2 regions of the Bacillus sp. UNCCL81 genome follow, and region 1 is predicted to be linked to the other one. Evidence: predicted binding sites of a transcription regulator. Region 1 holds the regulator's gene; the other holds the start of a gene.
What was found. Region 1 encodes Rex, which represses fermentation and respiration genes when NADH is low (regulators of the CRP and FNR family bind a similar motif). Its sites were predicted from a motif close to TTGTGAAATATTTCACAA; they were not measured.
Positions count from the first base shown of each region.

Region 2: a site for Rex is predicted at 2,460-2,477, ahead of BM319_RS15295 (formate/nitrite transporter family protein). Genes of this name have one in related genera too.

Region 1 is NZ_FOMF01000023.1:4,123-21,967, forward strand. Features, by position in the region: gene BM319_RS23855 (MIP/aquaporin family protein) at 1-603, opposite strand, end outside; gene BM319_RS23860 (glycerol-3-phosphate responsive antiterminator) at 914-1,471, opposite strand; gene BM319_RS23865 (NCS2 family permease) at 1,583-2,911, opposite strand; purine riboswitch at 3,082-3,181, opposite strand; gene guaA (glutamine-hydrolyzing GMP synthase) at 3,461-4,996, opposite strand; purine riboswitch at 5,143-5,245, opposite strand; gene BM319_RS23875 (DMT family transporter) at 5,436-5,783, shown strand; gene BM319_RS23880 (DMT family transporter) at 5,785-6,105, shown strand; gene BM319_RS23885 (peptidoglycan recognition protein family protein) at 6,146-6,904, opposite strand; gene BM319_RS23890 (hypothetical protein) at 7,052-7,453, opposite strand; gene BM319_RS23895 (ATP-dependent DNA ligase) at 7,686-8,537, shown strand; gene groL (chaperonin GroEL) at 8,958-10,583, opposite strand; gene groES (co-chaperone GroES) at 10,643-10,927, opposite strand; gene BM319_RS23910 (CPBP family intramembrane glutamic endopeptidase) at 11,202-11,873, shown strand; gene BM319_RS23915 (redox-sensing transcriptional repressor Rex) at 11,915-12,541, opposite strand; gene BM319_RS23920 (ABC-F family ATP-binding cassette domain-containing protein) at 12,703-14,628, shown strand; gene tsaD (tRNA (adenosine(37)-N6)-threonylcarbamoyltransferase complex transferase subunit TsaD) at 14,845-15,867, opposite strand; gene rimI (ribosomal protein S18-alanine N-acetyltransferase) at 15,864-16,316, opposite strand; gene tsaB (tRNA (adenosine(37)-N6)-threonylcarbamoyltransferase complex dimerization subunit type 1 TsaB) at 16,326-17,018, opposite strand; gene tsaE (tRNA (adenosine(37)-N6)-threonylcarbamoyltransferase complex ATPase subunit type 1 TsaE) at 16,999-17,466, opposite strand.
Region 2 is NZ_FOMF01000006.1:306,238-310,944, reverse strand. Features, by position in the region: gene BM319_RS15315 (3-hydroxyacyl-CoA dehydrogenase/enoyl-CoA hydratase family protein) at 1-349, opposite strand, end outside; gene BM319_RS15310 (YuzL family protein) at 599-739, shown strand; gene BM319_RS15305 (proline dehydrogenase family protein) at 913-1,830, opposite strand; gene BM319_RS15300 (DUF2573 family protein) at 2,019-2,282, opposite strand; gene BM319_RS15295 (formate/nitrite transporter family protein) at 2,547-3,350, shown strand; gene BM319_RS15290 (GDSL-type esterase/lipase family protein) at 3,466-4,284, shown strand; gene BM319_RS15285 (ABC transporter ATP-binding protein) at 4,277-4,707, shown strand, end outside.

The DNA of each region.
Region 1 (17,845 bases):
AATAGGTAATAAAAAGTGTGCAATGCGAGGTCCTAAGTCACGAGCCGGATTAATTGCATAACCAGTCGTTCCGCCTAATGATAAACCAATGCTAACAATTAAGAAACCTACGATAAAAGGATTTAAACCATCTGCAAATTTATTTGAACCAATTGCTAAAATACCAAAAACTAAGATGAACGTTCCAATCAATTCACTTAAAAGATTTGCAAATGTATTAGGAATAGCAGGACCCGTTGCAAATACACCTAATTTTGTTCCTGGATCTTCTGTTTCTTTCCAATGAGGTAGATAATGTAAATAAACAATTGTTGCTCCGATCATAGCACCAATCATTTGTGCTGCAATGTATTCGGGTACTTGACTCCATGGAAATGAGCCTTTAAAAGCTAATGCTAAAGTAACAGCTGGATTTAAATGCGCTCCACTAATACTTCCTACTGCATAAACAGATATTGCAACTGCTAGACCCCATCCTAGAGTTATTACAATCCAACCTGAATCCTTAGCAAATGATTTTTTTAAACTTACACCTGCACAAACTCCTCCACCTAAAACAATTAGCAAAGCAGTTCCAATTAATTCCCCTAAAAATCCTGACATAATTTCACTCCATCCACATTCAATTTAAGATTAAGTTTTCTCGTGAGCGAAAATAAATCGAATGGCCATTCTTTTTAATAATAACTCTGTTAATATAGAAAAGAAGTATTGAGACAACGAGTATGATATTAGTGCATACCAATTATTAACTGAGCCTAAAAACAAAAAGACCCACAATCAATCAGCTTCTATTAATAAATAGAAACAATTAATTGTGGATCTCTTCATTTCTCCGTCACGTTTATTAACTTGTCTTTTATGCTAACCTCAAATGAAAGCGGTGTCAACAAGAATTTTCACATTTCTGCCATTATTTTAGGAATTTTTTCCATAAGTCTTTATCCGATGTTGTAATTGCAGTAGCACCAGCATTTAAAGCTGCATCCACATCTTCAACAGTTCTTATAAATCCACCAGCTAAAATAGGTATACCAGTTCTTTCTTTTACCTCTCCAATAACATTCGTAAGCGCTCCTGGTAACACTTCAATGTAATCGGGCTTTGTTTTTTCTAATAACAAAAAACTTTTTTCCATTGCTCCGGAGTCAATCAAAAAGATCCGTTGGATGGCAATAACCCCTTTTTGCTTAGCCTTTAAAATAACATTGGATTTTGTAGAAAGTAATCCATCTGGCTTGTATTCTTGACAAAGAAATTCCGCTGCATGCCCATCACTTTGTAAACCATGTATAAGGTCGACATGTAAAAATACTTTCTTTCCATGTTGCTTAGCAAGAGAAACTACACTTTTCAATTGACCAATATGAATATCAAGAATAACAATATATTTATACGGTGTAGTTAATAATTTTTCTAAATCCTTTATTTTTCTAACGGCTGGTAGAATCTTTTGTTCATGAAAATCCATCAATATTACCCCTATAGAATTTTTTACTTTTATAGTACACAATTAAAAAAAAAAGAAAAAGCCTGTACAATGAAAGAATTTTCATTGTACAGACTATTTTTAACTTTAGATCTACTCTCTGAAATACGCTAAGAATAATAGGAATACTACAAACAACACATACATTACAGGATGAATTTTTTTCGCTTTTCCAGCAGCAATCATTGAAATCGGATAGAAAATGAATCCAACTGCGATACCAGTTGCAATACTATAAGTTAGAGGCATTGCAATAATTGTAAAGAATGCTGGAACAGCAATTTCGAACTTTTTCCAATCAATTTGACCAATTGATGAAACCATTAAAACTCCGACTACGATTAAAGCAGGTGAAGTTACCGCTGCAGTTACTACTCCTAAAAGTGGTGCGAAGAATAATGCTAATAAGAAAAGAATACCTGTTACTACTGCTGAGAATCCAGTACGTCCACCAGCAGCTACACCAGCAGTTGACTCAATATAAGAAGTAGTAGTACTTGTACCTAAAGTTGAACCAACTACTACAGCAGTTGCATCAACCATTAATGCTTTACCAGCTCTTTCAAGTTTGTTTTCTTTTAATAATCCAGCTTGGTTAGCTACAGCTACTAATGTACCAGTTGCATCAAAGAAATCTACAATAAAGAAAGTTAATACTACAGCAAACATTTTACCTGAAGAGAAAACATCTGGAATATGTTTAATTGCTTGACCAAATGTTGGAGCAATACTTGGTACTGGACCAACAACTGAAGATGGTAAGTCGATAATTCCAAAAATCATACCTGCGATTGCAGTAATGATCATACCTAAAAATACACCGGCTTTTATTTTTCTAGCCATTAAAACTACAGTAATAACTAAACCGAAAATCGTTAATAAAACAGCAGGTTCATTTAATTTACCAAGTGATACGAATGTCGCAGGGTTACTTACGATAATACCTGAGTTTTTTAAACCGACAAAAGTAATAAAGAATCCAATACCGCTACCAATTGCTAATTTTAATTCAATTGGAATTGCATTTATAATTTGTTCACGAAGACCAGTTAATGAAAGAATGATAAAAATGATACCTGATACGAATACGCCAGCTAATGCTGTTTGCCATGGAATACCCATTCCAAGAACTACGTTAAAAGCAAAGAATGCATTTAATCCCATACCTGGTGCTAAAGCAATTGGATATTTCGCATATATACCCATTAAAATCGATCCGTATGCTGCAGCTAATGATGTAGCTACAAAGATTGCCTCTTTATTCATTCTTAAAGCTTCTGGGAAATCCTTAATATCTGATAATGATAAAATTGATGGATTTACAAATAAAATATAAGCCATTGCTAAGAATGTAGTTAAACCAGCAATTGTTTCTTGACGATATGATGTGCCTAACTTGTTGAACTCAAAATAATTACTGATACGTTCTTTCATGTGATCCTCCTAAGTTTTAGTCTTAAAAGTCGGTCTCTATTTTATAAAATAGAAAAGGCACTTTTACACAAAGGTAAAAGCGCCTATCACGAGCAGTTTCATTCTGAAGTTATTAACCCTAGAATAATAGAATAATAGCAACATAGTGGGTTAATTACTTTCAGAAATCATTACTTCGTAGTCCGCCATTTTACGGTGGCGGGTAGAGACGCTAGTCCATATTTACTAGCCTATACGACAAGTTTTGACAAATTATTTATTTAATTTACATCCTTATATTACAATCAGTTTTAGTTAGTGTCAACAAAAAAACGAACATTTTTTATAAAATATTCGTTTTCGTTCGTTTTTACCATATTTTAGTTATTCTATTATACTTAATCATTAGGATATTCACGTATCAGTAAAATAAATCATGTAATTCACTGTAAATTCTAATAATTATTGTACTATAAATTGATCAATAATAAAAATTTTTAAAACTCTAATTACAAAAAAAAGCTATAATCCCTTAGAAGAGATTATAGCCGTTTTAAATTATTCCCACTCAATCGTTGCAGGTGGCTTACTAGTTACATCATAAACTATACGGTTTACGTGTTTAACTTCATTTACAATACGAGTTGAGATTTTTTGTAGTACATCCCAATCAATACGTGCCCAGTCAGCAGTCATTCCATCGATCGACGTAACTGCACGAATACCTACTGTGTAATCATACGTACGTTCGTCACCCATTACACCAACACTACGGATGTCAGGTAATACCGTGAAATATTGCCAAATTTCTTTATCTAAACCAGCTAAAGCAATTTCTTCACGTAAAATTGCATCTGATTCACGAACGATTTCAAGTTTTTGATCAGTAATTTCACCTAATACACGAATTCCTAGACCTGGTCCTGGGAATGGTTGTCTCCAAACGATTGCATCTGGAATTCCTAATTCAGTTCCAACTGCACGTACTTCGTCTTTAAATAATGTATTTAAAGGCTCAATTAACGTGAATTGCATGTCTTCAGGTAATCCACCTACATTATGATGTGATTTGATTGTTTGAGCTGTAGCCGTACCGCTCTCGATAATATCTGTATAAAGAGTTCCTTGAGCTAAGAAATCCATACCTTCTAATTTAGCTGCTTCATCATCAAATACATAGATGAATTCATTACCGATAATTTTACGTTTTTCTTCTGGATCAGAAACGCCAGCAAGTTTACTTAAGAAACGCTCTCTAGCATCTACTTTAATTACATTCATGTTGAAGCCTTCGCTAAACGTCTTCATAACGCCTTCAGCTTCATCTTTACGTAATAAACCATGGTCAACGAAGATACATGTTAATTGATCACCAATTGCTTTGTGAATTAATACTGCAACTACTGAAGAATCAACACCACCACTAAGTGCACAAAGTACTTTTTTGTCGCCAACAGTATTACGAATATTTTCAAGTTCAACTTCAATGTAGTTTTTCATTGACCAGTTTGCTTCACATTCGCAAATATTGAATACGAAATTCTTTAATAGATCATTTCCATATTCAGAGTGACGAACTTCCGGGTGGAATTGTACACCATACATTTTTTTAGCTTCGTTACTCATTGCAGCGATTGGGCAAGAAGCACTAGTTGCATCTACAACGAATCCTTCTGGTTGTTGCATTACTTTATCACCGTGGCTCATCCAAACTACATGGTCTGAAGGCAGGTCTTTTAATAAAGCAGACGGATTTTGAATATTTAATTCAGCTTTACCGTATTCACGTTGGTCAGCTCTAGCTACCGTTCCGCCAAAATGTTGCGTCATTAACTGCATTCCGTAACAAATACCTAAGATTGGAATTTCTAAATCAAAAATTGCTTCATCACAGAAAAAAGCATTTTCGCCATATACGCTATTTGGTCCGCCAGAGAAAACGATCCCTTTAGCACCCATTTGCTTAATTTCCTCTGCAGTTATTGTATGAGGACGTAATTCACTATAAACGCCAAACTCACGGATACGTCGTGCTATAAGTTGGTTATACTGACTTCCAAAATCTAGTACTACAATTGTGTCATGTTGTTGCAAAACGGTCACCCCATCTATATATATTGAATTAACGTATCAGTTAAACTGATACTATTTTTCCCAAAAAAAATAAAAAAAGCCGATTTTCTACTCTTTTTACATACGAAAAATACGCATAAGAAGGCAGAAAATCAGACTTAAATTAAACAAAGTCAGACTGCCTTCATAGTCAGGGCATGTTACGGCGCCCCGGTAGAGACTCTCGACCCGTATTGTCGAGGATATATGAAGAATAATGACGAATATTGTATTATTGTCTCATTCTAACAATGTATAATTTTTCGGTCAAGGTATTTCAATGCATAAAAAAAATAAATTTTTGTGGAAACGTTACAACTTGTCATGAATAAGATTATAGTGTATCTTTTAACTAACGAACGGTAGGTAGTTTATCGAGTCAAAATCATTTATTTAGTCTGCTATAAAGGGGAGATATTTTATGAGTTGGATTTACTTAGTTATAGCGGGGGTTTCCGAAATTGCCTGGGCATTTGGACTAAAATACTCAGAAGGATTTACAAATTTGTTGCCAACAATTTTAACGATTGCTGGGATCCTGTTCAGCTTTTATTTATTTTCAAAAGCAATAAGAGATATTCCAATAGGTACTGCCTACGCAGTTTTTACAGGAATCGGTGCCGCTGGGACAGTTATTATTGGAATGTTATTTTTAAATGAATCTGCCTCTATATTGAAAGTTGTTTTGGTAATTACATTATTATCCGGAATTATTGGCTTAAAATTAACTTCAGATGATAAAAAAGCAGAGAAAGGAGATGCAGCATAAAATGGCTTGGTTATTTTTATTTATTGCGGGTTTGGGTGAAGTCGGCTTTGTCATTTTTATGAAGCTATCGAATAATTTTAAAAAACTTAACTACTCCATTTTGTGTATTCTATCTGGATGGACTAGTTTTTACTTATTATCAAAGGCCTTAAAGGTTATACCCGTCGGAACAGGCTATACAATCTGGACTGGTATAGGTGCCGCTGGTTCTGTTTTAATAGGCATGTTGTTCTTTTATGAATCACGTGAATGGAAAAGACTATTATTTATCACATTGGTAATTGGTTCTGTTATTGGTTTAAAAATCATCTCACCTCATTAAAAAAATCCCTATTTGAAAAAGAAATAGGGATTTTTGTCTTTTAAAACAGCTTTCCCCAAGTGTTTTTTCCAACAATTCCATCGACAACTAGTCCATTACTTGCTTGAAATTTTTTAACTGCATTTTCAGTAACTGGTCCAAAAATTCCATCTGCTGTTATTTTTAGTTTTTGTTGAACCTTTTTTACAGATTCACCTCTTGATCCTTCTTTTAAAATACCAGGGTATGGAATTGAATCTGTCTGAGTTATCGGGGGATTTAAGATGGCATTCACTTGTGCTTTAAACTCGTTAAATTGCTCTGGGTGGTCTATGAAGGTTTTTGGACATGGCTTATGTGTTATGTCATAATGTCTTACAATGTCATTTGCATTTAATTTAAACATCTTACATAATTCAGCAATTACTCTGATCGTACGTGTTAATGTGTATTGTGAAATAGTACCATCCTTTTCGACACACATTTCAACTCCAATTGAAAGCTTATTTGCGTTCGGAGCTAGTGCATCAACCCCTCTAAATACACCACCATTACTATTTCTTTCATAATGATCATTTGCATGATAAGCTACTTCATCAAGCGGAATAATACAGATTGCCTCTTTCGAATCAACAAAAATATGAGCAGATGCATATGTTTTATTTTTAATCGCTATACCGTTAAAATACCTTTGGTGACTTTGTGCACTTGCCCCCGGATTGGCTGTCCAATGCAGCACAATTTTTCTAACTTCTTTCAATTTTATTGACGGCCTCGTATACTTGTTCATCGAAATATAATCATTTCTCCAAGTTGCCAAAATTAGCACTCCTTTTCAATATTGGCATGTCCAAACAATTTCCATCCGAATACTTGGACATGTATATTAATACAGTATTCTAAAAGATAAAATTCGTTACATAAAAAAAGAGAGTATTAGATACTCTCTCGGAATACTTGATACTAATTACTTTTTTAGTGGTTTAACATAAATTGCTTGTGAAGAATTAACAGATATACATCCATCCAAATCCTTCTCTTTTAACAATCCCAAATTAATAGCAGACTTGATCTTATCTCCATCTGGTTTTCTTACAATTTGTATTAAATCAGTCAAGTTTAGTTCTTCTAATTTATGAATTGTCTTATCTTCATTAAATTTCTCTTTTTTTCTTATGATTCGTTCAAGTTTTAAATTATTAATAATTAGTTCACCTTTTTCATTCATTCCAACTTGATGATCAAAGTATCCATGAAAAATCTTTTGTAATTCTTCTAACTGATTTTCAATATCTTTCTTTTTTTGACTCAAATCATAGTACTCGTTCAACATCGGTTCGGTAATTTTGAAATTATTTTTCCTCCCCATTTCATAACACCACTTTTCATTAGAAGATAATTAATCTTATTGTGAAATTAGACGAGTTATGACTTGAAATACATTAGAAATAAAAGTACATTAACTAGTGGAAGACTAAAAATAGAATGAATTATTGCTATAAAAGAAAATAAGAAAATTTATGTTATTTATATATATCAAATCAAAAAGAAAGGAATCTTGATTATGTTGAAAAGCAACAATCATGATAGCGAAATGAAAAATGTTTATTGAACCAATGCTATTACAAAATGCTGATAAACCATTTGACTCTGATCAACATTATTTTGAATTGAAATCAAATGGTGTTCGAATGATGCTTGAAAGGCAAAATGGAAAGAATAAACTTTTTAATCGAAATGGTACGGAGATTACAGAGAGAATCCCTGAACTCGAAAATATCGAATTAGATGATTGTTACTTAGACGGTGTTTTAGTTTGTTATAATGACGGCAGAGAGGATTTTGAAGCTGCAACCAATCGAGTAAGTTTTATTCAAGAATACAAAATAATACAAGGAAGCAAACAATTTCCATTAACATATATCGTTTTTGATATTTTACGCCTTAAAAATAAAAACTTAATGAAAGAACCTTTATCTTATCGAAAAAAAATCCTTTCAGAAACTATAGTAGATCAAGAATCAATTAAAAAAAGTTTTTATATCGAGTCGGAAGGTGAGATGTTTTTTGAGCAAATTAAAACGCTCGGACTAGAAGGTATAGTAGCTAAATTAAAAGATTCCACTTATATACCAGCACATCGATCACTAAATTGGTTAAAGATCATTAACTGGAGATATAGTAACTACTATATAACGGGATATAAAAAACAAGGAATGGGATTATTAATCTCGGAATTAAAAAATGGTGAGTATGTAAATGTAGGGATAGTAGAGTTTGGGATGAATATCGGCCAAAAAACAGCTTTCTTTAGTCTAACCAAGCATATAAAAACTGGAGAAGACAAAAATTATATTTATGTAGAACCGTTAGTTCGATGTGTGATAAAAAGTAGAGGTCAATTAAATAGCGGAGAATTAATTGAACCAATTTTCCATGATTTTATCGTTTAAAAATAACTTTTTTTAAAGTAATGATCTACCCCCCTTTAAATGTAGAAAGTATTAGTAGCTTTTTACTTATATGAAGGGGTTTATTTTTTTCTATCTAAATATAAGCCATAATATGATCAACCAAAATGGTATAGAAAATAAAAGACCAAAAAGGCATCCTCTATATAAACCAAAATTCATCTAAATCATCCTTAAAAAGTTATTTGATATAATTGCAATATTGCATCAAAGATTTTCTGCTTTTATCAAATTTACTATACATATTTAAACGATATTTAGTCAATAAAGCCTTAGTCTTATTTAATTCAATTTCTCCAATCAAATACCTGTTAGTTATTCTCATTATCGACTACACCGATTGTAAAAGTCTTGCAATTATATGCAAAAAAAACCCTTGATTGCTCAAGGGTTTATTCTTTATTACATCATGCCGCCCATACCCATGCCGCCCATGTCAGGCATTGCTGGAGCATTTTTCTCAGGGATATCAGCTACTACTGCTTCAGTTGTTAAGAACATAGCTGAAACAGATGCTGCGTTTTGAAGTGCAGAACGTGTAACTTTAGTTGGGTCAACGATACCTTCTTCAATCATGTTTACCCATTGTCCGTTAGCAGCATTGAAACCAACGCCAACTTCCGCACTTTTTAATTTCTCAATAATTACTGATCCTTCTAGACCAGCATTTGTAGCGATTTGACGAACTGGAGCTTCAAGTGCACGTAATACGATGTTGATACCTGTTGCTACGTCACCTTCTGCTTCGATTGCAGCTACTTTATTATATACGCTCATTAATGCAGTACCACCACCAGCTACAATACCTTCTTCAACTGCAGCGCGTGTAGAGTTTAATGCATCCTCAATACGTAATTTACGCTCTTTTAATTCAGTTTCAGTTGCAGCACCAACTTTGATTACTGCTACACCACCAGCTAATTTAGCTAAACGCTCTTGTAATTTTTCGCGATCAAATTCAGAAGTAGTTTCTTCTAATTGAGCACGGATTACGCCGATACGTCTTTGGATTGCTTCAGTTTCACCAGCACCTTCAACGATTGTAGTGTTTTCTTTTGTTACTACAACTTTTGAAGCACGACCTAATTGAGTGATGTTAGTTGTTTTAAGATCTAATCCTAATTCTTCTGTAATCACTTCACCGCCAGTTAAGATCGCGATATCTTCTAACATTGCCTTACGACGGTCACCGAAGCCAGGAGCTTTAACAGTAACTGCATTGAACGTACCACGTAATTTATTTACGATGATTGTTGCTTGTGCTTCGCCTTCAACATCCTCAGCAATGATTAATAGTGGTTTACCTTGTTGAACAACTTGCTCAAGTACTGGTAAAATTTCTTGAATGTTTGTTACTTTTTTATCTGTGATTAAAATATATGGATTTTCTAATTCAGCGACCATTTTCTCTGAATTTGTAACCATGTAAGGAGAAGAGTATCCACGGTCAAATTGCATACCTTCAACTACTTCTAATTCAGTTGTGAAACCTTTTGATTCTTCAAGAGTAATAACTCCATCGTTACCAACGCGCTCCATTGCTTCAGCAATTAATTGTCCAACTTCTGGATCCGCTGAAGAAATTGCAGCAACTTGTGCGATTGACTCTTTACCTTCAATTGGTTTTGAGATTGTTTTTAATTCTTCGATTGCTACAGCAACTGCTTTTTCGATACCTTTACGGATACCCATTGGGTTTGCACCAGCAGTTACGTTTTTAAGACCCTCACGAATCATAGCTTGAGCTAAAACTGTCGCAGTTGTTGTACCGTCCCCAGCAACATCATTCGTTTTGCTAGCAACTTCTGCAACTAATTTTGCACCCATATTTTCAAATGCATCTTCTAATTCGATTTCTTTTGCGATTGTAACACCATCATTTGTAATTAATGGAGAACCGAATTTTTTCTCAAGAACTACGTTACGTCCTTTTGGTCCTAAAGTTACTTTTACAGCATCAGCTAAAGCGTCTACACCACGTAACATTGCGCGACGTGCTTCTTCACCAAATCTAATGTCCTTTGCCATGAAAATGACCTCCTTATAATATAAAAAATATATTTTTTAATTTAAGTATTATTATTTTATTAACCTATGATTGCAAGTATATCGTTTTCGCGAAGTACTAAGTATTCAGTACCACCGTACTTAACTTCTGTTCCTGAATATTTAGAGAAGATAATGCGGTCACCTACAGATACTTCTAAAGCTACGCGCTCACCATTTTCAAGTACTCGGCCAGTACCTACTGCAACAACTTTGCCTTCTTGTGGCTTTTCTTGTGCACTACCTGGTAACACGATACCACTAGCAGTTTTTTCTTCAGACTCAACAAGCTCAATTACAACACGATCACCTAATGGCTTTAACATGTGTAATACCTCCTCAATAATCAAATCATTATTTTTTAGCACTCATGTATATTGAGTGCTAACACAATTATTAGTTTAAATAATATCAAAAAATTTTGCAAGCCCGAAGCAGGCACTTTTCTTGTCGAAATTTAATAAGTTTTTTTCTTTACAATCAAAAGTAAAATAAAAAGTGAAAATTTCTTTTAAGAAACATAAGAAACGAGTAAAATAATGTACGTGTTGTTATAAACCTTTGGGTTCTGAAAAATATCAACACAAAGGAGCTATCGTATTGAAAACTAGAGATTTATGGATTTTATTAACGTATGTCGTTCTTCAATATTCAGCGGTATTTGGAGTGCCCTATTTATTAAATAGTAACTTATACGCTGGAGTGGATCAGAAAACGGCTTCTCTTGAAGCAGTGGCATTATGGGGTTGTATTAGTTTCGTAACTGGATTAATTATTATCCTTATCTTATTACATAAGCCCATTTATGAAGGAATAAAGCATTTAAAAACTAATTATCGTACAATAATAAATTGGGTTGTTTTAGGTTACTTCATAACAATGCTAAATCAAATTGTTTGTAATTTAATTTTAATTTATGTGTTTCATTTACATAAGGGCTCAGAAAATACTCAAAATATCATAAACATTGCAAAGCTTAATCCGGCTTTTATTATCATCCCAAGTCTAGTTGCACCAATTTTAGAAGAGATTATTTTTCGTCGAATCATTTTTAAGAGGCTTTATAATCGTTTACCATTTATTATATCTGCTGGAATTAGTTCAGCGATCTTTTCGCTTATGCACGGTGACTTGCCCTTCTTTTTATCTTACTTTCTAATCGGTTTTGTATTTTGTTACTTGTATAAACGAACAAACTCAATTATGGTACCAATCTTAACACATATGTTAATGAACTCTTTTGTCGTTTTTCAGCAAATCAATTTACATTAAAAACCCCCAATTCTTTTGGGGGTTTTTGTATTAATATAAATTTATTGTTGTAAAAAATATGCCAATGTTTGCAGTTCAACTGCTAAGTCTATATGATGAATGCGAATATGTTCTGGTACACTAATTCGTGCAGGTGTGAAATTTAAAATACCTCTAATATTTTTTCCATTTAATCGATCAGCTATTGATTGTGCTACAGGTGCAGGAACAGTTAAAATAACGATTTGAATATCTTCATTCATAACTTCCTCTAGATTATCTAGATTATAAACGGGTACTCCACCTATTTCAGTACCAATTTTATTTGGATCAATATCAAATGCCATCTCAATTTTTGTATTATTATTTTTTATAAAATTATAGTGTAAGAATGCAGTTCCTAAATTACCAACACCAATTAATGCAACTTTCATAACTTCATGCTGGTTAAGCGCTTTCGAGAAAAAAGTTAATAAATAATTTACGTTATAGCCATAACCTTTTTTACCAAGTGCTCCAAAATAAGAAAAATCTCTTCTGATTGTAGCGGAATCTACCTTTACTGCTTCACTTAACTCTGCTGAAGAAACTCTTTGTTTACCTGATAAAGACAAATTCTTTATAAAACGGTAATATAAAGGTAGACGTTTAGCAGTAGCTTGTGGAATTTTAATTTGTTCCGAATCCATTTTTTAATCCCCCACTTACTGTAATTCTTTTTACTATGGTGTGTAATTTAACTTTATTTTAGTAATAAAGTACTTGTTCTAATGTAAAATATACACTATATTTAAGAATTTTGACAGTCTACAGTTACATACATAAAAAATTTTGCAATGAGGTGTTATCCATGATTCTTTTACAAGTAAATAATGTCTCAAAGTATTTTGGTAGTGACATTATACTTTCAAATATAAAATTAGAAGTTCAAACGAGTGATCGCGTTGCCATTGTTGGTCGAAATGGTGCGGGAAAATCTACATTATTGAAAATCATAGCAGGTGAAATATCTTATGATGGCGGTGAAATAAATAAACCTAAAGATGTTACTGTAGGCTACCTAGCCCAAAACACTGGTTTACAAAGCAATCAAACGATTTGGGAAGAATATTATTCTGTTTTCAATCATTTAGTAGAGATGCAAGACAATATGAGAAAATTAGAAGTTAAAATGACAAGAGAGGATGTCTATTCTAACCAAGCCGTTTATGACAAGGTTATGAATGAATATGATCATCTTCAATATACTTTCAAAGAAAACGGTGGTTACCAGTTTGAAGCAGATATTCGTTCAATTATTAGTGGTTTAGGTTTTAGTAATGAAGATTACGAAACAAAAATTTCTTCGTTAAGTGGTGGACAAAAAACAAGACTGGCATTAGGTAAGCTATTGTTGACGAAGCCTGACTTGTTAATTTTGGATGAGCCTACTAACCATTTAGATATTGACACTCTTAGTTGGTTAGAGCGCTACTTACAGTCATACCCTGGTGCAGTATTAATCGTTTCCCACGATCGATATTTCCTTGATCAAGTTGTTAATATTGTTTATGAAATATCTAATCATAAGCATCAACGATTTGTTGGTAATTATAGTAAGTACCTTGAGCTAAAGGCAGCTCAATATGAACAAGAGTTAAAACAGTTCGAAAAGCAACAAGAGGAAATCTCTAAACTTGAAGATTTTGTGCAGCGTAATATTGCACGTGCATCAACTACAAAAAGAGCTCAAAGTCGTAGGAAACAATTAGATCGAATGGTTCGATTAGACAGGCCACTTGGAGACGAGTCTTCTGCTAATTTTTCATTTGCAATTGAAAAACAAAGCGGTAATGATGTGTTGTCTGTACAAGATTTATTTATTGGCTATGATCGTATCCCAACAATTGATCAGCCGATGAGATTCGTTCTGAATCGAGGCGATAGTGTCGCATTAGTCGGTCCAAATGGTGTTGGTAAATCGACATTACTTAAAACAATTATTGGAGATTTAGAAAAATTACAGGGTACGATTGATTTTGGTGCAAATGTTTCAGTTGGTTATTATGATCAAGAGCAAGCAAAACTAACTTCTAATAAAAGAGTTTTAGATGAACTTTGGGATGATTATCCATTAAAGGCCGAACAAGAAATCCGAACAATATTAGGTAATTTTTTATTTTCTGGAGATGATGTAACAAAAATTGTTACTTCTTTAAGTGGTGGAGAAAAGGCAAGATTAGCTTTGGCTAAGCTTATGATGAAAAAAGCTAATTTCCTAATTCTGGATGAGCCTACTAACCACTTAGATCTAGATAGTAAAGAAGTATTAGAAAATGCTTTATTAGATTACCCTGGAACTATTTTATTTGTTTCTCATGATCGTTACTTTATGAACAGATTATCCACAAAAACTTTTGAACTAGCAAAAGCAGGATTATCAATTTATTTGGGTGATTATGACTATTACCAATTTAAGAAAAACGAAGCATTTGAAAAAGAACAAGCAGAAAAAGAGGCTACATTCTCACAAGTTAAACAAACTTCTCAACCAGTTTCTGATTATCAACAAGACAAAGAATTGAAGAAAAAAATCCGTCAAACTCAGCGCCGTATAGAGGAAATTGAGAGTAATATATCGCAAATTGAGCTTGATATAGAGACGATTGAACTAGAATTATGTAAGCCAGAGGTTTACGGTGATTTTCAATTAGTACAAGAATTAACAATTAAGAAAAATGATATCGAAGCTAAGTTAATAGACCTAATGGAAGAATGGGAAAACTTACAAGAATAATGTCTAAACGGATAAGCTTTTTGCTATCCGTTTTTTCTTATCTACATATTTATCCACATATATTCAATTATTATTTAGCTTTTACACAGGTTTATACACATTATCCACAGAAAAACAGTAATGTTATACACAATTTTGTGCACATAGTTTAATAAGTTTTTAACAAATAAAAAGTACTTATCCACATTTTATTAAAAAATTGTGAATAAGTACTTCTTACATATTTTCTAAATCCAAACCTGGATTCCCGTTTAATGCCAAATTACCTAGTTTTCCTTGTTTTAAACGAATAAATGCAGCAGCACCAATCATCGCAGCATTATCTGTACAAAGTGATAGTGGTGGTATAACTAATTCTATATTATTCAAAGCATTCATCTCTTCTTGTAATGTAGCTCTCAACCCTTTATTAGCTGCAACTCCTCCGGCTAATAAAACTTGTTTTACATCATATTCTTTTGCAGCTTGAATTGTTTTTGAAACAATTACTTCAATTACACTCTCTTGGAAACTTGCTGCCACATCAGCTGGTGATACTGCTTCGCCTCTTTGCTCAGCATTATGCATATAATTAATAACTGCTGACTTTAATCCACTAAAACTAAAATCATAGCTACCCTCGTCTAACCATGCTCTAGGAAAAGGAATGGTTGCATTTCCTTCTTGTGCGAGACGATCAATGTGAGGACCACCTGGATAAGGTAATTTAAGTGTTCTAGCAACCTTATCATAAGCTTCTCCTGCTGCATCATCCCTTGTTTCACCTATTACCTCAAAGACGCCATCTTCCTTCATGTAGACAAGCTCAGTATGTCCACCAGAAACTACTAAGGCTAATAGCGGATATTGCAGGGGCTGTACAAGTTGATTAGCATAAATATGACCTGCAATGTGGTGTACACCTATAAGCGGTAATCCATGTGCAAATGCAATTGCTTTTGCCGCATTTACCCCAATTAGTAACGCTCCAACAAGTCCTGGACCTTCTGTAACCGCAACTGCAGCTAGATCCTCATATTCTACCTGTGCTTGCTTCATTGCTTCTTCGATTACTAAAGTTATTTGCTCAACATGTAATCGTGAAGCAACTTCAGGTACAACTCCACCAAAACGTTTATGAATATCGATCTGAGTAGCTACTACATTACTTAAAATTTCATTTCCATTTTTAACAACTGCTGCTGAAGTTTCATCACAGCTTGTCTCTATAGCAAGAATTAAACAATTTTCATTTATCATTTCAAATTCACCCACATAACTAATGCATCCTCAAAATTATCTGTATAATAGCTTTTTCGAATACCACCATCTTGGAATCCCAGCTTTCGATATAGTCCCATTGCTACATGATTTGATACCCTTACTTCTAATGTTAATGTATCAGCTCCAAGATTTTTAGCAGTTTCCATTACCGCCCGAAGTAGCTTTTCGCCAAGACCTACTCCCCTATAATCTGGTAAAATAGCTATATTTGTAATATGTCCCTCGTCAATAACCACCCATAATCCACAATAACCAATTATTTTCTCATCAACTTCAGCCACTATATAATTAGCAAATTGATTTGAATATAATTCATTATAAAAAGCATCATATGTCCATGGTGTAGGGAATGATAGTTTTTCAATTTCTACTATTTGATCTAAATCTTCTTCTTTCATTTTACGAAAAGCAACCGATGAGATCATAATATCCTCCTACTTTTCTTGGCTTGCTAGCCAATTAGCTTCTGCTTCTGATAATCTTAAATATTCTGGTGCAAAATTATGAACTGATTCTTCTTTTTCTTCTAAGCTACATGTATACAGTTCACTTGGTCTCTGGTTATTCAAACTTTCTTTTGCAAAGACCGCTTGATCTTTTAAATGCTCAATAATAAATTCTTTATGAATTGATACATCATTACCAATAAATAAGATTTGTTCATTATAAGATTTAAGCTTTTCAATCCAGATACTTCGGTCAATATTGCAGTCTTCTAATACCTCATTAGTAACCTGTCCTCTAAAATCATAAAGACCTGTAAATAATAAGTTGCGTCTTGCATCAAATAATGGGCAAACTAATCCATTAAAATATCGTCCGTTAGCAGCTAATACCTTCAAACTTGAAACCCCGATAATTGGAATATTTAAAGTGAAAGCTAATGATTTAGCCACAGTGACACCAATGCGTACACCTGTATAAGAGCCTGGACCTTTTGCAACTACTATTTTAGATAGTTCCTTTGGTTTTATATTGCATTCTTCCATTAAAGTACTAATGGCTGGCATTAATCGTACAGAATGGTTTTTATTAATAAATGTTATCGTTTCTCCAATAACAGATTGATCTTTTATTAGACTAATTCCCATAACATTTGTAGATGTATCAATTGCTAAAACGGTCATTGTTTATTAACTCCTTACAAATAAATTCATACCTAGATCCACTTGGAATAAAAGTAATCATTCTACCATTTTCTTCATGAGTTATTATGATTTTTAAGAATTCATTTGGTAAGTAATCTGAAATTAAATGAGCCCATTCTACAACACAAACACCTTCACCCATAAAATACTCATCAAAGCCTAAATCTTCACTACTACCTTCTAAACGATAAACATCCATATGATATAGAGGAATTCTACCTTTATATTCTTTGATAATATTAAAAGTTGGACTATTAACCGTTCTTTTTACATCAAGACCTTTAGCAAAACCTTTTGTAAAGGTGGTCTTTCCAGCACCAAGATCTCCTTCTAATAATATTACATCTTTTTGTTGCACTAATTGTCCGAGAAAAAATGCAATTTCTTGAGTTTCTTCCTCAGTATTTGTATGTAAAACAATTTCCAATTACTTCACCACCAAAATTCTAACTCGTCTATTTCTAACTTTGCCATATTATATCATTTCAAAACATTAAGCGGATGTCAAACAGTAATATTCTTTTGAATAGTTTAAATAAATTATTGAAATTTATATTTAGGTTGTTTTCGTTTATTTTGTTACTTCTCTCGCATTGCGTATGTCGTAAGCAGTGTCTTCTAGTCGCATAGACTCCTTGTTGATCTCTTACCTACCATCCCACGTTTACTAATTAAGGTTGAGTTAAGCAGTCTTTGCTTTTGTCAGCTTCTGTTTTAAACAATTATAATCGTTAAAAGTAATACTGTACGAAATTAAATCTATTTATATATTACTCATTTCCAATATAATAAAAAAAACGAAACAA
Region 2 (4,707 bases), on a different contig from region 1:
CTTGTTTTTTAATGGCTAAATTTTCAACAACTACTTCAATAATCCAGTCAACTTCGCTTAAACGACTCATGTCATCTTCAAAGTTACCTGCTTGAATTAACGTTAAGTTTTTCTTAGATGCAAGAGGAGCTGGCTTTTGTTTCAATAATTTCTGAATAGCCGTTTGACTAAATCGATTACGAAATTCTTTGGAGTCAGTAGAAAGACCTTTTGCAGCATCTTCCTTAGATAGTTCTCTTGGGACAATATCAAGTAGTAATGTTGGAATACCTATGTTTGCCAAGTGTGCAGCGATACCAGATCCCATCACACCAGAGCCGAGTACAGCGGCTTTTTTAATTTTTTGGATCATATGCATTTCTCCTCCTCATATCTTGAATGAATACTCATTCACTTTCTGGATAAAACAATCCATTATCAATGAGCCCTCTTCTTCCACTATATGATAAATTCTTATTTTTCGCAATAAACAAAAAGTTCAAATTAATAAAATTTTATTTATGATGTAAAATCCTTCCTCTGCTTTTTTTATCACACTCCATTTTTTACTAATAAGTTTATTTAAATAGGTTAGTCTAAGAAATGGAGGTGATAAGATATGAAACGTGAAAGAAATCCATCAAAGGGTGGAGTTAGTGCAGCAAGTGTTCAAGGTAATGCAAGTCATGGAGATCAAAAAGAAGAAAAAGGTAGACAAAGTAACAATCAGCAGTACGGTAAAAAAAATATGGGTCAGTAAGCTTTTTTCACTCAAGTTTAATATTAAAACTAGGACCTCGTGTCTAAAGCAATTATAAGAATAATGTTGTTTTACTAATAACTACTTATCACAAAAAATCCTGTATAAAGAGAAAAAGGCTGACTAAAAAGGATCCTCACTCAATCCTTTTTAGTTAGCCTTTAATTTTAAAATTATTTACTAAACATACCTTTTAATACGAACGCAACGTTTGCAGGACGTTCTGCAAGACGACGCATGAAGTATCCGTACCAGTCAGTACCATAAGGAACATAAACTCGCATATTATAGCCTTCTTTAACAAGCTCTAATTGACGCTCTGTACGAATTCCGTATAACATTTGGAACTCAAATTGATCGTTTGGAATATTATGTTCTTTTACTAATTGTTTTGTATACTCAATCATTGCTTCATCATGTGAAGCGATTGCAGTAAAGTTGCCGTTTAATAAGTGCATTTTAATGATTTTTTTGAAGTTTTCATCCACATCTTTTTTCTCTGGGAATGCTACTTCAGCAGGCTCTTTATAAGCACCTTTTACTAAACGTAAATTTGGTTTTAAGCTGTTTAAATCTGTAATATCGTTTTCAGTTCTGTATAAATAAGCTTGGATAACTGTTCCGATATTATCGTACTCAGATCTTAATTGCTTAAAGATACGAATTGTTTTTTCACAACGAGTGAAATCTTCCATATCAATTGTAACGAATACACCATTCTTTTTAGCTGCCTCTAAAATACGACGCATGTTTGATAAAACTAACTCGTCAGAAATATCAAGACCCATAGAAGTCATTTTTAGAGAACATTGTGAATTTAATTTTTCTTTTCCAATCGCTTCAATCGCTTCGATACAGTGATCAGCCATTTCATTTGCTTCTTCAACCGTGTCAACGAATTCCCCAAGATAATCAATTGTTACTTTTAAATTCTTTTTATTTAAGTCCTGAATAACTTTTGTAGCTAAATCGATTGTTTCGCCTGCAACAAAACGTCCTGCACCAAATCTTAGGCCATATTTTTTAGCCATTTTAGTCAAAAACTTATTTTTAGACATAAATAAAAAAGCATTCTTCATAACTTGTTCCATTACTCTACCCCCAAAATTAAACTTTACTTTTCTCTATATATATTACTAATGTATCATCTATTGAAATTTGTTAAAACAATTATTTAATAATTTGTCGAATTTTGTTTATTGAAAAATGTATGCCCTTACTTAATATTATATTATCATAATTTATATATGCCGTCATCTTTGAAAATTATGGATAAATATTATTGCTTATTTTTGTTAGCCATAGCTTCTCTATGCTGGTCATTTAACGTTTTAATCTCTTTAATTAAATTAACAACCTCATCTTTTGCTTGAGGATATGTTTCGTTCCAATGTTTTACTAATGCGGGCATTGATTTTGATATGTATGTATACATAACCCACTTTTCCACTTTTGCTTGTTTTTCCTCAGACCAATCTCCTAATAACAATTCCGTATATTTTTTTAGTAACGCATCAAATTTTGCTTCAAATTCATTTTCCAAACGAAATCACCTCTCCATATAATTATTAATTTTCAACATTCTAATTTGAATCTTTCCTTTTTTACCTAAACCTGTTTACTATGAAATTATATTATATCTTCAACCAGTTTTAAGGTGATTATTTAAAAATGTAAAGTAAAAATAATAAATAGTATCTAACTTGTTCAATTTCATAATTTGTTCATAACTTCACAAACTTATCGTCATATTTTCTTTGTATACTATGAATGTGTTAATCAAAGAGCGCATAGGGAGTGAAACCATTTGGAACGAGATAGTATCCAATATTGTATTGATTTAGCTCTTAAAAAAAAGAAAATACTAGATCAAAGCTTATTTAAATATTTAACTCGTGCTGCCTTAGCATCTATTTATATAAGCTTTATTCTCATTGTCTGTTTAAAATTAGCTGAATTATTTAGATTGCAAAATTCACCATTTTCATCTGTAGCTTATCCACTCGTTTTCTCTACAGCATTAATTATGATTATTTATGGTGGTGGAGAATTATTTACTAGTAATACGATGTATTTTACCTTCTCAACATTAGCTAAAAAAACTTCAAAACTAGATTTAGTAAAAAACTGGATTACATGTTATTCAGGTAATATTATTGGAGCATTTATTTTTGCGATCATTTATTTTTTAACAGGTTTGGCAAAAGACTTTCCCGCCGATCATTTTTTAACAGGTGTAGTTGACCATAAAATTCACGCATCATTTTTCCACTTATTTTTTAAAGGTATTTTATGTAATTGGCTTGTCTGTCTTGCTTGTTTCTTACCGACTAGATTTAAAGATGATTTAGCAAAAATGTTACTGATTTTTTTATTAGTATTTGCTTTCTTCTTCTCTGGTTATGAACACAGTATCGCAAATATAGCTGTCTTTACATTATCCTATATTATGCCTCATAATGTAGCCTTTACATTTGGTGATGTATTGCATAATTTAATTCCAGTTACACTTGGAAATATAATTGGTGGATCAGTTGGTGTCGGAATGGCATATTACTTCTTGAATAATGAACAAAAATTAGAAGTAAAAGAATTTAAACGTGCTTCATAAGACTAATCGACCTGTCTTCTTTTTTTTGAAGACGGGTTTTTTCGTGCAAATCTAATTTTATTATGGTAATAATGATTTTATAATGAAAATTTTTCCTTTTATGGTGGTGTGAAATATGAAATACAATCATTTTGTTCGGTTTATCATGTTCATTTCATTGCTTTGTTTTCTTTTATTATCATATGGCTTCGTAAAAGGTGCTTATTCAGTTTTAAATCCTCAAAAAAGCAAACTTATCGTGAATAATAATACACAGAAAAATAATCAAAATGACATTGTTCACAAAAACATTAAACTGAAGATTGTTGCATTAGGAGATTCACTTACGCGTGGTGTCGGGGATGATGAAGGAACAGGTTATGTAGGAAGATTAAAAACCATTCTACAAAAAGAGTATAAACAACCAACAACGATCACGAATTTAGCTGTTAGTGGCGCAAAAACATCAAATTTACTTAACGATTTAAAGAAAAAAAATATACAAGAAACGATTGGCTCAGCGGACATAATCGTACTTTCCATAGGAAGTAATGATTTATTTCCTGGCGCTAATCAATTAAACGAAGAATTTTTAAAGACATATCGACCAGATGAAAAAACGTTTAAAAATAATCTACAATCAATCTTTAAACTAATACGTCAAAAAAATCCTACAGCTTCTATTTATGCGTTTGGTTATTATAACCCATTTCATAATGTTCAAGGTTTAGATGCATCGTCAAGCTTTGTATCTAGATGGAACAATCTACTTGAATTATCGGTACTTCAAACGAATAATGCATACGTCATTCCAACATTCGATTTATTTTTTAACGAAGAAAAGAAATATTTGTACACTGACCATTTTCATCCGAACAAAGACGGTTATATTGAAATGTCAAATCGTTTAACTAGTAAAATAGGAAGTCAGCTTCGAGGTGCGTCGAATGAATAAAGTTCTTAAATTAGAAGGTGTTACAAAGAGCATTAAAGGAAAAGTACTAGTCGATAACGTTTCATTTGAAGTTAATGAAGGTGAAGTATTTGGCTTTCTTGGTCCAAATGGAGCTGGAAAAACAACAACTATTCGAATGTTAGTCGGATTAATCAAACCAACAAAAGGAACAATTGAAATCGCTGGTTATCCAGTTAAGACTCATTTCAAAGAAGCAATGCGACAAATTGGATGTATTGTAGAGAATCCAGAATTATACGGTTATTTAACTGGATGGGAAAATCTTAATCAATTTGCGAGAATGTTAGGCATTAGAGATGATAAGAAAATAAGTGAAGTCGTAAATTTAGTAAAATTAACCGATCGAATTCATGAAAAAGTAAAGACGTATTCACTCGGAATGAAGCAAAGATTAGGAATTGC